Regions from separate parts of the Kitasatospora sp. NPDC028961 genome, predicted to be linked through region 1. Evidence: riboswitches for the same ligand, from Rfam matches in the RefSeq annotation. Region 1 holds a riboswitch; each other region holds the start of a gene.

Region 1 (3,900 bases):
GACCCGTCCGGCTACCTGGACAAGGCCGCCAGCGTCCAGCAGGCCAGCTCCAGCCAGACCGAGGCGCTCAAGGGCCTGCAGGACCAGCAGCGCCGGCTGGACCAGCAGAAGGCCGAGGCGGCCGCCGTCCTCGCCTCGCTGGACAGCACGACCAAGGACCTGAACCAGTCCAAGGCCGAGGTCAACAAGAAGCTCAAGGAAGCCCAGGATCTGCTGAACTCGCTCAGCGCCGCCGACCGGGCCGCGCTGAAGGCCGCCCAGCAGCAGGCCGACCGGGCCTCGCGCGGCAGCGAGCGCACCGACCTGAGCAGCCTGCCGCAGGGCAGCGGCTTCGCCGGGCAGGCCGTCGCCAACGCGATGAGCAAGCAGGGTTCGCCGTACGTCTGGAGCGCGGTCGGCCCGAACTCCTTCGACTGCTCCGGTCTGATGGTCTGGTCGTACGCGAAGGCCGGCGTCTCGCTGCCGCGCACCTCGCAGGCGCAGGCCAACTACGGCTCGAAGGTGGCCTCGCTGGCCGACGCCCAGCCGGGCGACCTCATCATCTACCGCCCGGACCGCAGCCACGTCGGGATGTACATCGGCAACGGGATGGTGGTCCACGCGCCGCACACCGGTGACGTGGTGAAGGTGATGAAGGCCGACGCGATGCCGATCAACGCGATCCGCCGGGTCTGACGGACCGACATGCCCACGGGCCGGGATCCGGCCCTGTGATCCGCGCCACCCCCGGAACCGGGGGTGGCGTCGGTGTCTGCGGCCGCATCATGACAAACGATCAGCTCCATGTGGGCGCGTGATCACACCCGGTCATATTCACAAATGAACTTGGATATTCTTCCGGCATTTTTCTGACAAGGATTTGAACGGATCACGGTTCTGTTACTAGGGTCATGCCTCGAACCACCGCACAGTCGATCACCCAGCAGGGGTGGCGGCGGAGGTTTACCGCCGAGTTCGTGAAGCAGCGGGGCAGAGCATCTGCCCGTCGGGGAGTCCAGTAGTCGGGGGCGCTGTGGAACGGAGCCGGGGAACCATGTTCCTCCGGGGTGAATCGGCGCCAGGTCGACCGTCGTGCGGTCGGTGAGGCGTCGTAGGGCACGCTTCCGGCCCGAACCCGTCAGCTCACCCGGTAGGCGGACGTAGGAAGAAGGAGTCCGCCTTCGTGGCGTCCCATCGTCGTCCCAAGCCCGCCGGCCGCGCCCGGGTCTCGATTCTGACCGGTGTCGCTGCTGCGGCGGTCGCGCTCTCCGCGCAGTCCGGCGCCCACGCCGACCCGACGCCGACCAAGGATCAGGTCAAGGAGCAGATCGACCAGCTCAACGAGCAGGCCGAGCAGGCCACCGAGAAGCTCAACGGCGCCCAGGCCAAGCAGCAGGAGCTGCAGAAGCAGGTCGGTGAGCTGCAGGACAAGGTGGCCCGTCAGCAGGCCGCGGTGACCGAGGCCCAGGGCGGTCTCGCCGAGATCGCCGGCGAGCAGTACCGCAACGGCGGCATATCGCCGACCGTGCAGCTGATGCTCTCGTCCAGCCCGGACAGCTTCCTCAGCCAGGCCGGTGCCATCAACCAGGCCGGCAGCACGCAGTCCGGCGCGCTGAAGGACCTCCAGGAGCAGCAGCGCAGGCTCGACCAGGACCGCAACGAGGCCCAGGGCAAGCTCGGCGAGCTCGAAGCCACCACCCAGCAGCTGAAGGCCTCCAAGGAGGAGGTCCAGGGCAAGCTGGCCAAGGCCCAGGACCTGTACAACTCGCTGTCCGAGCAGGAGCGCCAGGCGATGCGCGCGGCCGAGGAGAAGGCCGCCGCCGAGGCAAAGGCCAAGGCGGACGCCGCCAAGGCCGAGGCCAAGTCCAAGGCGGATGCCGACCGCGCCTCCCGCGACAACACCCGCGACCAGCTGCCCGCCCCGTCCTCGCCGGCCGCCAAGCCCGCGGCCGCCGCGCCGTCCGCGCCCGCCGCCAACGGCTCGCGCGCCGCCGCCGCGATCGCCGCCGCGGAGAGCAAGCTGGGCGCCCCGTACGTCTACGGCGCGGCCGGTCCGAGCTCCTTCGACTGCTCCGGCCTGACCAGCTGGGCCTACGCCCAGGCGGACGTGTCGCTGCCGCGCACCTCGCAGTCCCAGGCCACCGCCGGTACCAACGTGGGCACCAACATCGCCAACGCCCAGCCCGGCGACCTGATCATCTACCGTGCGGACCGCAGCCACGTCGCGCTCTACGTGGGCGGCGGCCAGGTCATCCACGCGCCGAAGCCCGGCGCGAACGTCCGGTACGAGACCGCCAGCATGCTGCCGATCTCGGCCATCGTGCGCGTCTGATCCGACGTCTGCTCCCGCAGGCCCGGTCTCCCCTCGCGGGAGGCCGGGCCTGCGGCTTTCATGCCGGACCGTGCTGATGTCCGATTGCGGGTCAAATATTCGGGTTGGGAGGGGTTTGGACTCGCTCGCCCGGACTCGCTAACGTCTGCCACCGGACTCCCGCTCGACAGCCGCCCGCACCGGTGCGGCGGCGGGGCCGGGTCGCAGGATCGGAGTTACCGTCGTATGGCCGTGCACCGCCGTTCCCCCCTGCCGGGCGCGTTCGCCCGTGCGCTGGTGCTGACCGCCGCGGCCACCACCGCGCTGGGGGTGGCCACGGGGGGTGCCGCCCAGGCCGCCCCGGGCACGCCGGACGGGCCGTCGAACCGCAAGGACGTCAAGGCGCAGGTGGAACAGCTGTACGACGAGGCCGAGCAGGCCTCGGAGAAGTACAACGCCGCCCTGGACGTCCAGCAGCGCCTCCAGCACGAGACCGGCACGCTCCAGCAGCAGGTCGCCGTCGCCCAGGGCGAGCTCAACGAGCTCCGCGGCGACCTCGCCACCGTGGCCGGCGCCGAGTACCGGGGCGGCGGGATGGCGCAGACCGTCCAGCTGATGCTCTCCACCGACCCGGAGGGCTACCTCTCCAAGGCCCGCAGCCTGGACCAGGCCGCCGAGCGGCAGAACGAGACGCTGCACGAGGTGGTGGCCCGTCAGCGCCGGCTCGACCAGCGCCGGACGGAGGCCTCGATGAAGCTCTCCGAGCTGGAGGAGACCCGCCGGGCCCTGGCCGAGAGCAAGCAGCAGATCCAGCAGCGGCTGGCCAAGGCGCAGCGGCTGCTCAACAGCCTGGGGGCGGGCGAGCGGGCCCGGATGGTGGCCCAGGACGCCCGCGAGGCCGAGCAGCGGGCCACCCGCGGCACCGACCGCCTCGACCTGGGCACGGCCCCGCCCGCCTCCGAACGCGGCGCGGCCGCGCTGGCCGCCGCCGTGCGGATGATCGGTTCGCCCTATGTGTACGGATCCGCCGGGCCCCGCGCGTTCGACTGTTCCGGTCTGATGTACTGGAGCTGGCGGCAGGCCGGAGTGACCCTGCCGCGCACCTCGCAGGCCCAGGCGTACGCCGGCCGGCGGGTCAGCATCTCCGACGCGCGACCGGGAGACCTGGTGATCTTCTACCGGGACAGGCACCACGTCGGCATGTACGCCGGCGGCGGGGTGATCGTGCACGCCCCCTACCCGGGCGCCAAGGTCCGCTACGAGAGCGTCAACGCGATGCCCGTCGCGGAGGTGATCCGGCTCTGAGCCGGCCCGTCCCGACCCCTCCCGCCGATGCCGTGACACGCCGCCGCGCACTGTCCCGGCGCGGGGCCCTGCTGCTCGCGGCGGGCGGACTGGCCCAGCTGTCGCTGCCCCGGGCGGCTCCGGCGGCCTCCGTGGCCGCGGTGGCGGACCAGCGGGCCGAGGTGGCCGCGCTGCTGGCCGAGCGGGCCCGGACGCTGACCGCCGGACCGTCCGCGCCCCCGGTGGAGGCGGCCTACCGCAACCTCGTGCTCGGTCCGGCCGGTCGGCCGGACCGGCTTACCGCCACCGCCGAACTGACCGTCCGG
Region 2 (3,900 bases), on a different contig from region 1:
GGTTCAGGCCCCGGGCCAGTTCCGGAGGCCGCCGGTGAGGAGGGTGATCAGGCGGTCCTGGGTGTCGGAGAGGTTCTCGGCGAGCTGGAACCCGCCGCCGATCGACAGCGAGGCGAAGCCGTGGGCGACCGAGCGGACGGTCCGGGCGGCGTGGACGGCCTCGGAGCCCTCCAGCCCGTAGCCGCGGAGCACCGCGAGGATCACCCCGACCAGCCGGCCGCCCGCCCTGGCCAGGTCGTCGTCCGGCTGCGGGGCCTGCGGCAGCGCGGCGTACCGGTGCGGGTACTCGGTGGCGTAGCCGTGGTAGGCCCGCAGGACGGCGGCGACGGCGTCATCCCCGCCGCGGCCGAGGGCGGCCTCGGCGAGCCGGTCGGCGAGTTCCTCGGTGACCCGGACGGCGATCAGCCGGCGCAGCTCGGCGAGTCCGCCGCTGACGTGCTTGTACAGCGAGGGGGTGGCCACCTGGGCCCGTCCGGCGACGGCGGCCAGGGTGAGGGCCTCGGGGCCCTGTTCGTCGATGAGGGCGAGGGCGTGGTCGACGACCTGCTCGGGGGTCAGTCCGACTCGGGGCATGGTGCGGTCTCCGTGGTCGAGGAAGCGGGCGGGCTCGGGCCGGCCCGGCGCGGAAGGGCGGGCTCAGGCCAGCTCGGCGAGGAAGGGCAGCAGGGCGTCGGCGGTGGCCTGCGGCCGGTCGGTCATCGGGTAGTGCCCGGAGCCCTCGATCATCACCCTGCGGCCGTTCAGCGCGGCGGCCTGCCGGTCGGCGACCAGCTCGGGGTTCGGGAAGTCGGGGTCCTTGGTGCCCATCAGGACCAGCGCCGGGCAGCTCACGGCGGCGGTCCAGCCGTTCGGCGCGGAGTCCCCGCGCACGTAGCCCCGGGTGGCCTGCTTGCGGCCCGGCGTGCGCATCGCGGCGACCAGTCCGTCCACGTAGGCGTCGAAGTCGGCCGGCTTGGGACCGGGGTACGCCATCTTGCGGTGGTAGAGGCCCCAGAACGCGGGCGAGTGCACCAGCAGGACGCCCATCACGCCGAACATCACGCGCTGCAGCGCGTTCGGCGGCGGGTTCTCGACGAAGGCGTCCACCAGGACGATCCCGGCGACCCGCTCCGGCGCGTCCCCGGCCACCTTGACCACCGTCGCACCGGCGTAGGAGTTGCCGACCAGCGTGGCGCGGTCGATGCCGAGGTGGTCCAGCAGGGCGAGGACGTCGGTGGCGATCGCGGCCGGCGTGTAGTCGTCCCAGGCGATCGAGGACTCGCCGAAGCCGCGCAGGTCCAGGGTGATCACCCGGTGGCCCGCGGCCACCAGCAGCGGGCGCAGGTGCCGGTACGCGGCGCGGCTGTCGAGCATCCCGGGGAGCAGGACGAGGGGGGCGCCGTCGCCCTGCTCGGTGTCGTCGAAGGCCAGCCGGCCGCCGGGGAGGTCGAGGTACTGGGTGCTGGGGGTGAAGGTGCCGGGCATGGGGGCCTCCTCGGTCTGCGGGGACGGGCTGTCGGCGTTGCGCTGATAGCCATAAAGCTAAGGCTAATAGCCTTAGCCGTCAAGCCCTCGACCGGCCGGACCCCGGGGTGGCCCCGGTGCCGCGGCTCAGACCCCCTCCACCTTGAACGGGTCGTGCTCGGCGAGCAGCTTCTCCAGCCGCGCCTGGTCCACCCGGGTGACGATCTCGTTGGTCTCCTGCCGGTCCCGGATCACCTTGGCCAGGGTGAAGGCGGAGGTGACGGTGTAGAGCAGGCCGACCGCGAGGAAGGCGCGGGTCCAGCCGCCGACCGGCAGATAGGCGATGCCGACGGCGAGGGCGCCGCCGGAGAGGGCGAAGGAGAGGACGGCCTGGAGGTGATACGCGGCCGTGGTGCGTGACTGCATCGGTGCGTTCATGGCGCCAGGATGGCCGCGCCGGGAGCGCCGCACATGAGTAGGAGTACTCAAGTGGGGGACCGTTCGTTGACGTCCCCTCACGTTCGGTAGTGTCAGGTGCCGTCGATCCGCCCAAATCGCCCATCAGGTCACGTACCGTCCGGGTAGTATCCGGCTGTCCCGAACGGACGGCTTGGAATCAGAGGCTCCTAGGATTAACGTTTGATAACGCAGCGCGGTTCGTAACGCCGTACCCAGACGGCACCGTGCGCCGTCGCCTAATCCCGCCGGCCGGCCTCCGGGCAGGCCAGGGAGCCGGGGAACCATGTTCCTTGGGGTGAATCGGCCGGGCCCAGGCCCAGCCGTAGGAGACCTTCCTGCTCCGAACCCGTCAGCTAACCCGGTAGGCGCGAAGGAAGGAAAGGAGCGCGCCTCCGTGGCGTCGTCGCACTCTCCGGCACACCTGCCCGGCTCCCCCGCCGGCACCCAGCTGCTCGACCACCCCTGGCCGCCCGCCCACCCGGGCGAGTTCGGCGGGTCCGGCGCCGAGACCGGGCCGCAGGCCCCCGACAGCAACCGGCACCGGATGCCCCGTCAGACCCGCGGCACCGCCCCGCTGCTCGGCGTCACCGCCGTGGCCGCCACCCTCGGTGCGACCGGCTTCGCCTCCGCCACCCCGGCCGCCGCCCCCGCCGTCGAGGTCCCCGACGAGACCCCGGTCGCGCTCGCCGCGGACCCGGGCCTCGCGCTCGCCGCCCGGATCCAGCAGCAGGCCGACAGCCAGCGCACCGCCGCCGAGGAGGGCGCCCGCCTGCAGGCCGCCAAGGAGGCCGAGGTCAAGCGCGCGGCCCAGCAGCAGGAGGCCAAGCGGGCCGCCGAGGAGGCCGAGAAGGCCAAGCTCGCCGCCATCGAGCTGCCGGTGCGCGACTACCACCTCTCGGCCCACTACGGCCAGAGCGCCTCCTACTGGGCCCACCTGCACACCGGCCTGGACTTCGCCGCCGACACCGGCACCCCGGTCTACGCGGTCGGCCAGGGCACCATCACCTCGGCCGGCTGGGCCGGGTCGTACGGCTACCGGATCGTCGAGACGCTGCCCGACGGCACCGAGATCTGGTACTGCCACCTCTCCTCGATCATCAAGGGCTCCGGCAAGGTCGTCCCCGGCCAGCAGCTCGGCAAGGTGGGGGCCACCGGCAACGTCACCGGCCCGCACCTGCACCTGGAGGTCCGGCCCGGCGGCGGTGCCCCGGTCGACCCGGAGAGCTGGTTCGAGCAGCGCGGCGTGACGCCCTGACCGGCGTCACCTTCTGACAGCCCGCCGCGGTGCCCCGGTCGTCGTCACGACGGCCGGGGCACCGTCGCGTCTCAGGCCCCGGCGGCCGCGCCGGCCCCGTCCGGCCGGTCGGCGGACCCGTGCCCGTGCCCGGGCTCGTCCCCGTACTCGTCCCCGTAGTCGTCCCCGGGCTCGTCGTCCCCGTACTCCCCGGCGTCCTCCGCCTCGCCGGGTGCCCCGGGCAGCTGCGCCAGGTACGCGTCGATCTCCTCCTGGCCCGGCTCCGGGGCCAGCTCCGGGAACTCCTCCACCAGCAGCCGCGGCAGCCCCGGCACCGTCCACTCGCCGAAGAGGTCCAGCGCGGCCTCGACGGCGGCCTCCTCGAACGCCCCGAAGTCCCCGGCCAGCTCGTCGGGCATCGGCCGACCCTGCGCGGTGAGCTCCTCCAGGTTGCGGTAGCTGCGCCGCATCAGCCCCTGCTCCAGCAGCCGCCGGGCACCGTCGGTGGCCATCCCGACGCTGAGCGGCCGGGCGCCGTCCCAGCCCCCGTCGTCCACCGGGTCCAGCGCGCCCGCCGCCTCCAGCCGCTCGTAGGCGGCCGCCCGGTCCTCCGGCGCCAGCTCCCGGAACGCCTCCAGCCAGGCCCGGACCGCCGCCCCGTCGGCCGGGTCCACCCCGTCCGCGTGCAGCAGCAGCGTGTACAGCCGGGGCCAGGTCACCAGGTCGGCGCGGCGCAGCAGCCCGGCAGCCACCTCGCCCTGCCA
Region 3 (3,900 bases), on a different contig from region 1:
GCGCCTCGGTGCTGGCTTCCGTGGTGGACGGGGGAACCGGGGCGGCCGTTCCGGTTGTCCTGACAGTTGTCCTGCCAACGGGGACGGGGGAGTTCGAGGCGTGGGAGCAAGTAGGACATGGGTCTGACGAGCCACAAGGTGCTGGCGCTGACCGTATTGATCGCCGTCGTGATGATGGCCGGCACGGTCTGGCTGTGGCCGAGACTGTCGAAGACGACCTGGCAGGCGGTGCTCGGCCGGATCGGCGCGCTGCTCGCCACCCAGCTCACCGTGCTCGCCGCGCTGGGCCTGGTGGCCAACAACTACTTCGCCTTCTACAGCAGCTGGGACGATCTGCTCGGCACCGGCGACAACGGCCCGGTCGTCATCCAGAACAAGGCGGACGCCTCCGGGCGCCTCCAGGTGGAGACCATCGGGCACGCGTCGGTCCAGGGCGGCGGGGCGCTCGGTCGCGACCCCAAGCAGTCCGGCGAGATCCGCGAGGTCCGGATCGACGGCGCCGGCACCCGGCTCTCCACCGACGGGTACGTCTACCTGCCGCCGCAGTACTTCCAGCCGGAGTACGCGCAGAAGCAGTTCCCGGCGGTGATCGTGAGCACCGGCTTCCCCGGGATCGCGAAGAACCTGGTGACCCGGCTGAACTACCCGGGCGCGGCGCTCAAGCTGCTCCAGGAGGGTCGGATGCAGCCGACCGTGATGGTGCTGATGCGCCCCTCGCCCGCACTCCCGCAGGACACCGAGTGCGAGGACATCCCGGGCGGCGCGCAGTCGGAGACGTACTTCACCAAGGACGTCCCGGCCGCGATCCAGGCGACTTACCGGGTCTCCTCGGACCCGCAGGCCTGGGGCTTCATGGGCAACTCGACCGGCGGCTACTGCGCCCTCAAGCTCGCCATGCGGCATCCGGAGGTCTTCCCGACCGCCGTCTCGCTCTCCGGCTACTACCAGGCCGCCGACGACCCGACCACCGGCGACCTCTTCCGGGGCAGCCAGCAGCGTCGCAACGAGGCGGACCTGATGTGGCGGCTGAAGAACCTGCCGCAGCCCGAGGTGTCCGTCCTGCTGGCCGGGACCAGGGAGGGCGACGGCGACTACCGCCGGGACACCGAGGCCTTCGTGGCCGCCGCGCACGCGCCCATGAAGGTCTCCTACAGCATGATGAAGACCGGCGGCCACAACTTCGAGACCTGGAGCAGGCTGCTGCCGTCCTCGCTGGAGTGGCTCTCCCAGCACCTCAAGGTGCCGAGCCACACGGTCTGACCGCCGCCGGGCCCGCCCGCCCGGCCAGAACGCCCGGATACCAGCGCGCCAGGTCACCAGGACGCCAGGTCACCAGGACGCCCGGTCACCGGCGGCCCCGGACCGGCCTCAGGCCACCGGCTCCAGCGTCCCGGTGTGCAGCTCGCCGACCCGGCCGCCCTCGCCCTCGTACGTCCAGAACGCGCGCACCGTCAGCCTGCCGAGGTCCATCACGTGGCTGACGGTGATGCCGCTCTGCTCGGTCCAGCTGACGAAGTACAGCTCCGGCCCGATCTCGGCGATGTGCAGCGCGACGTCCTCCCACTGGCCCGCCGACTCGCCGAGGCCCTCCCAGCGCAGCCGCTTGCCGTCGGGCGAGTAGGCGTTGCGGAAGGCCGCGCCGTTGTCGACCTGGAAGAGGTAGGTACGGCCGGCGAAGGCGGGCAGGGGCGCGGTCATGGCGGAGCGGGTCCTCGTCTCTCGTCTGTGCGGTACGGCTGGACTCCCAACCTATCCGACCGGCCGACCTTCGCGGCGGACATGCGGGCACCCGGCCACGGAGCGGACACCGGGCCGGCGCCGCGCCCGCCCCGGCGCCGCGCCCACCCCGGCCGGACCTCCGCCACCCGCTCGCCGGCCCGCCGCCGACCCCGTCGGCCGCCCCGGCCGCGCCCCACGCCCCGCCCCGCCTCCAACTGATCAACTTCCCCGGTGACTTGATCCACTCCGGACGGCTCCCACTGTGAGCTGCGCGACAACGCCCCCCGTCGGCTTGTCGACATTCGAGCGGCCTGCCTAGCCTGCACGAGTCCGTCTTCGCGGACCCCGCCGTCGGGACGCCGAGTCCTGTCCACCCGCCGGTCGGCATTCGAGCACCGCAGCGGACGGGAGCGGGGGACCCAGGTCAGTGCCCGGCCCACGCGCTCGCGCGTGCGGACCGAGGCTAGGGGTGAAGCCGCTCCCACAGGCGGCCGGGCAACCTCAGCCCGAACCCGACAGCTCACCTCGCAGGCGTCTACAGAGGACACCGCCATGCAGAAGCCTGCCCGGCGCGCGACCCCGCGCCACGCCCGCCCCGCCCACCGAGGCCGCAAGGCCGCCTTCGCCGCCACCGGAGCGCTCGCCATCAGCGGCGCCGGCCTGCTCGGCGTCCCGGCGCTCAGCGGCGCCCAGGCGGCCACCGCGCCGACCGTCACCCAGGACAGGCTCGCCCCGGCCACCATGGTCGCGGGCAAGGCCACCACGGCCGCGCTGACCGTCCACTCCTCGTCCTGCTTCACGGCCAGGACCGTCGGCGTCGGCGTCCGCGACGCGGCCGGGCGCAACCTCGACTTCCCCGGCAACGTCTCCAACGCGCAGATCTGCCCCAGCGGCCTGTCGATCACCACCGGTGCCCGCACCCTGCCCGCCGGGACGTACACCCAGTTCGGCTTCTGGCAGGACCTCGGCGGTACCTGGCACAACCTGCCCTCGCGCCAGCTCGCGGTCTCCGACCCGACCGTCGCCCCCGCCCCGAGCCCGACCGCCACCCCCACCCCCAACCCCACCCCGACGCCGTCGCCCACCGCGACCGCGACGCCGTCGCCCACCGCCCCGGCCCCCACGACGCCCGCGACCGGCGCCCCGGTCGCCGGGAAGTCGCTGACCTGGTCGGACGAGTTCAACGGCCCGATCGCCTACGGCTCGCGCTGGACGGGTGACAAGAGCAGCGCCTACCACTACGGCAACCACAACCCGGACGACAACAAGCTCGACTGGCTGAACAAGAACAACGTCTCGGTGGCCGGCGGCGTCGCCACGTTCACCGCCAAGCCGGGCGCCAACACGCTGGAGAACGGCAAGAAGTCCTGGGACACCGGGCTGCTCACCACCGAGTACTCCAGCGAGGGCTTCCAGGTGAAGACCGGCGACTACGCCGAGACCCGGGTCAAGCTCCCGGCCGGTACGGGCGCCTGGCCGGCCCTGTGGACCTGGAAGAACGGCAACGGGGAGATCGACTCCTTCGAGTACCACCCCGACAACCCGAACCTGCTGGAGCTGACCAACCACGTCAACCCGGGCCACCTGTACTACACCGACGCCAAGGCGATCGCGAAGGACGGCTGGGTCACCATCGGCACCCACTACGGCGCCACCTCGGTCGACTGGTACGTCAACGGCACGAAGGTCTTCTCGGACGGCAAGGGCGTCGGCGCCAACTGGTCCGCGTACCTGATCCTCAACCTGTCCCTGAGCGCCGGGCAGTACCACGCCGCGCCGCAGGGCACGGCCCCGATCACCTTCGCCGCGGACTACGTCCGGGTCTACCGCTAGGCCGATCGGCGCCCGGTCCGGACCGGAACGCACCCGGCCCGGTCCGGATCAGGACAGCCGTACCGCGCTGAGCCGTCGAGGCCCAGCGCGGTACGGCCGGTCCGGCCCGGTCAGAGGTCGTCGGGGGGCTCGATGATGCGCATCGTGAACGGCAGCTTGTTGTTGTCCGGGTTCCGGTCGTCCGCACTGCTGACGGCGACGTAGCCGCCGTTCAGCTCGCCGTAGGGGACGTTGGCGCCGACCTTCAGCGGGATCAGTGCCGTGGCGCTGTCGAGGTTCGGCAGGCCGGCGGGGAAGTGGCAGCGCACCCGGTGGCCGTTCTGGAACACGGTGCAGTTCTCCGGGTAG
Region 4 (3,900 bases), on a different contig from region 1:
GCGCCGGTCTTGATCTGGCCGCAGTTGGTGGCGACGGCGAGGTCGGCGATGGTGACGTCCTCGGTCTCACCGGAGCGGTGCGACATCATGCAGCGGTAGCCGTTGCGCTGGGCCAGCTCGACGGCGTCCAGGGTCTCGGTCAGCGAGCCGATCTGGTTCACCTTGACCAGCAGCGCGTTGGCGGTGCCGGTCTCGATGCCCTTGGCCAGGCGGGCCGGGTTGGTGACGAACAGGTCGTCGCCGACCAGCTGGACCTTGTCGCCCAGCTTGACGGTCATGGCCTTCCAGCCGTCCCAGTCCGACTCGTCCAGCGGGTCCTCGATGGAGACCAGCGGGTACGCGGCGACGAGCTCGGCGTAGTACTCGATGAGCTCGGCAGCGGAGAGCGCCTTGCCCTCGAACTGGTAGGCACCGTCCTGGTAGAACTCGGAGGCGGCGACGTCCAGGGCGAGCGCGATGTCCCGGCCGGGCACGTAACCGGCCTTCTGGATGGCCTCGGTGATGAGGTCCAGGGCCTCGCGGTTGCTGTCCAGGTTCGGCGCGAAGCCGCCCTCGTCGCCGAGGCCGGTGGACAGGCCGCGCTCCTTCAGCACGCCCTTGAGGGTGTGGTAGACCTCGACGCCCCAGCGGACGGCCTCGGAGAAGGACTCCGCGCCGATCGGAGCGATCATGAACTCCTGGATGTCGACGTTGGAGTCCGCGTGCGAGCCACCGTTGAGGATGTTCATCATCGGGACGGGCAGGACGTGGGCGTTCGGGCCGCCCAGGTAGCGGAACAGCGGCAGGTCGCTGGCCTCGGAGGCGGCGTGCGCCACGGCGAGGGAGACGCCCAGGATCGCGTTGGCGCCGAGCGAGGACTTGTCCGGCGTGGCGTCCAGGTCGAGCATGGCCTGGTCGATCAGGCGCTGCTCGGTGGCGTCGTAGCCGACCAGCTCGGGGCCGATCTGCTCGATGACGGCCAGGACGGCCTTCTCCACGCCCTTGCCGAAGTAGCGGTTCTTGTCACCGTCGCGAAGCTCCAGCGCCTCGAAGGCACCGGTGGAGGCACCCGACGGGACAGCGGCACGGCCGGTGCTGCCGTCGTCGAGGCCGACCTCGACCTCGACCGTGGGGTTGCCACGCGAGTCGAGAATCTCACGGGCTACGACGACATCGATGGACGGCACGAGGCATCTCCTAGCGGAAGCAGGTTCGGCTGACGATGGGTGCTGTCGGCCGGATGGTTGCGGAGTCGTTACGACCAGAGCCTAACCGCACGGGCTCCCGGGACCACGTCGACCTCGGTCCCGTCTCAGCGTGTGGCCGGGCTACCCACCGGTAGTTCACCTGGTTGTCCCACGAAATGCGGCCGGATGCGGACGAAGGGGGCCGAACCGGCCCCCTTCGTGGCGTCACCGCACGGGGAGTCACCACACGGGCGGTCAGCCGAGGTCGAGCTGCTGGCCCGGGAGGATCAGGTTGGGGTCGGTGCCGACGGTGCCGCGGTTGCCGTCGTACAGCGTCTGCCAGCCGCCCTCGACGCCCTGGGCGGCGGCGATCGTCGACAGGGTGTCACCGGACTGGACGGTGTAGCCGTGCCCGGTGCGCTGCTGGGCGGCGGGAGCGGCCGCGGCCGGGGCGCCGTGGGCGGCGGCGGGGCGGCTGTCCTGGCCCGCGTACCCGCTCGTCTGCTGGGCGGCCTGCTGACCGGCGTACTGCTGGTAGACGCTCTGGTGGCTGGTCCAGTACCAGGCGCCGTCGCTCTGGTACCAGAAGACCTTCGCGTCGGCGTCCCAGCCGGGCTGGCCGGCGAAGCCCGGAGCCCGGTCGTCCTGCTGGGCGGGCTGCTGGGCGGCGGGCTTCGGGGCCTGCTGCTGGGCCGGCTTCTGGGCGGGCTTCTGCGCCGGCTTCGGCGCGGGCTTCGACTGGGCCGGCTTGGCGGCGGCCGTCGGCTCGGCGTCCGAGGAGGTGTCGACCGAGGCCGCGGCCCCGCCCTTGGCCAGGCCCGCCTTCTGGGAGCAGACCGGCCAGGCGCCCGGCCCCTGCGAGGCGAGGACCTTCTCGGCGACCGAGATCTGCTGCGCCCGGCTGGCCTGGTGGGCCTGCGGCGCGTACGAGGTGCCGCCGAACGCCTTCCAGGTGCTGGAGGTGAACTGGAGGCCGCCGTAGAAGCCGTTGCCGGTGTTGATGCCCCAGTTGCCGCCGCTCTCGCACTGGGCGACCGCGTCCCAGGTCGAGGCCGGGGCGGCCGAGGCGCCGGTGGCGGTGAGGAGCGGCAGGGCGAGTCCGACGCCGGCCACGCCGGCAACGGCGATGGCCTTCTCGGTCTGGGTGCGACGACGGTGACGGCCGGTTCCGACGAAGAGCATGGGGAAGTCCCTCTCCGCACGCCTGCGAGGTGAGCTGTCGGGTTCGGACCGGGAGGTGGCCCGGCCGCACGACGCGGACGCCTTCTGCCCGCGCGGGCGGCTTCACCCCAAGCCGTGGGGGACGGCAACAAACCTGGTTCCCCCGCCCCTGCCCAAGGGTTCTGGTCGGTTTCCCGTAACGCGGCGGGCAGGATTCGGCGTTCCGCGCACGAGGTCCGCAGCTGCGAACTCCAGGGAGGGTAGACAGATCCTCACATCAATAACAAGCTCATATCGCAGGTATCACACATAAATTACGGCGCGTGGCCGATCGCCTACCAACGACAGGGCTATGTCCGGTTTGATGCTGATTCATACCCGCTGCGAAGGCGTGTCGGCGACACCCCGTCAGCGTGTCGAGGTCTCGGCGCGACGAGATCGAGACACCGCCGGGGGTCGCCGGACGGATTTGCTCAGAGCCCGTCCACCGGTACCGCGGAGGGCTTCTCGGGGGTGAATTCCACCGGGAGATCGCGCAGTCCACGCATGATCAGGCCACCGCGCCAGCGGAGCTCCTCCGGGTTGGCGGCGAGTCGCAGATCGGGCAACCGGGTGAGCAGGGTGGTGAGCGCCGCGCGCCCCTCCAACCGGGCCAGCGGAGCACCGATGCAGTAGTGGATGCCGTGCCCGAAGCCGAGGTGCGGGTTGTCCGTCCGGGCCAGGTCGAGGGTGTTCTCGTCGGCGAACCGCGCCGGGTCCCGGTCCGCCGCCGCGAGCACCACCAGCACCGGATCGCCGACCGGGATGTCCACGCCGCCGATGGTCAGCGGGCTGGTCGCGAACCGCCAGGTGGCGAGCTCCACCGGACCGTCGTAGCGCAGGAGTTCCTCGATACCGGTCTCCAGCAGCGCGGTCTCGCCGCGGGCGATCGAGTCCTGGAGCAGCGCCCGCTGCCCGGGGTTGCGCAGCAGGGCGTAGGTGCCGTTGCCGATCAGGTTCACGGTCGTCTCGAACCCGGCGAAAAGGAGGATGAAGGCCATCGCCGCGGCCTCGTTCTCGGTCAGGTGCTCACCGTGGTCGCTGGCCCGGATCAGCCCCGAGATGAGGTCGTCGCCGGGATCGGCCCGCTTGCGGTGGATCAGCTCCGCCAGGTAGGCGCGCATCCGCTTGACGGCGCGTCCCACCCCGCCGCGCTGCCCGCTGCCGTGGCGGATCATCATGCCCGCCCAGTCCCGGAAGTCGTCCTGGTCCTCGGCCGGCACGCCGAGCAGGTCGCAGATCGCGTAGATCGGCAGCGGGAAGGCGAACTCGTGGATCAGGTCCGCGGAGCCGCGCTCCGCGAAGCCGTCGATCAGCCGGTCGGTGAGCTGCTGCACCCGGGGCTCGAACTCCGCCACCCGGCGCGGTGTGAACGCCTTCGAGACCAGCCGGCGCAGCCGGGTGTGGTCCGGCGGGTCGATGTTCAGCAGGTGGGTCATCAGATTGGCCTGGCGCTCGCCGGGGATGCCGACCCGGCCGCTGCGGTGGGCGTGCCCGCTGTGATGGGCCGGGTTCTTCGAGAGCCGGCTGTCGG

What was found. A riboswitch is a leader RNA that binds a small molecule or an ion and turns the genes downstream of it on or off. The one in region 1 is predicted to bind cyclic di-AMP.
Region 2: it holds a riboswitch for cyclic di-AMP, as region 1 does, so the genes downstream of both, ACZ4UX_RS28030 (M23 family metallopeptidase) here and ACZ4UX_RS08440 (C40 family peptidase) in region 1, are expected to answer to the same signal.
Region 3: it holds a riboswitch for cyclic di-AMP, as region 1 does, so the genes downstream of both, ACZ4UX_RS27565 (glycoside hydrolase family 16 protein) here and ACZ4UX_RS08440 (C40 family peptidase) in region 1, are expected to answer to the same signal.
Region 4: it holds a riboswitch for cyclic di-AMP, as region 1 does, so the genes downstream of both, ACZ4UX_RS24090 (transglycosylase family protein) here and ACZ4UX_RS08440 (C40 family peptidase) in region 1, are expected to answer to the same signal.

The regions. Positions count from the first base shown of each region.
Region 1 is NZ_JBVHVO010000003.1:215,850-219,749, reverse strand. Features, by position in the region: gene ACZ4UX_RS08445 (C40 family peptidase) at 1-675, shown strand, start outside; cyclic di-AMP (ydaO/yuaA leader) riboswitch at 999-1,152, shown strand; gene ACZ4UX_RS08440 (C40 family peptidase) at 1,163-2,311, shown strand; gene ACZ4UX_RS08435 (C40 family peptidase) at 2,537-3,595, shown strand; gene ACZ4UX_RS08430 (hypothetical protein) at 3,628-3,900, shown strand, end outside.
Region 2 is NZ_JBVHVO010000022.1:23,859-27,758, reverse strand. Features, by position in the region: gene ACZ4UX_RS28045 (TetR/AcrR family transcriptional regulator) at 4-573, opposite strand; gene ACZ4UX_RS28040 (alpha/beta fold hydrolase) at 637-1,464, opposite strand; gene ACZ4UX_RS28035 (YiaA/YiaB family inner membrane protein) at 1,591-1,881, opposite strand; cyclic di-AMP (ydaO/yuaA leader) riboswitch at 2,126-2,284, shown strand; gene ACZ4UX_RS28030 (M23 family metallopeptidase) at 2,297-3,157, shown strand; gene ACZ4UX_RS28025 (hypothetical protein) at 3,229-3,900, opposite strand, start outside.
Region 3 is NZ_JBVHVO010000021.1:29,614-33,513, forward strand. Features, by position in the region: gene ACZ4UX_RS27555 (alpha/beta hydrolase) at 118-1,260, shown strand; gene ACZ4UX_RS27560 (MoaF-related domain-containing protein) at 1,369-1,698, opposite strand; cyclic di-AMP (ydaO/yuaA leader) riboswitch at 2,103-2,267, shown strand; gene ACZ4UX_RS27565 (glycoside hydrolase family 16 protein) at 2,272-3,552, shown strand; gene ACZ4UX_RS27570 (hypothetical protein) at 3,663-3,900, opposite strand, start outside.
Region 4 is NZ_JBVHVO010000015.1:45,455-49,354, forward strand. Features, by position in the region: gene eno (phosphopyruvate hydratase) at 1-1,166, opposite strand, end outside; gene ACZ4UX_RS24090 (transglycosylase family protein) at 1,422-2,348, opposite strand; cyclic di-AMP (ydaO/yuaA leader) riboswitch at 2,354-2,526, opposite strand; gene ACZ4UX_RS24095 (cytochrome P450 family protein) at 2,801-3,900, opposite strand, start outside.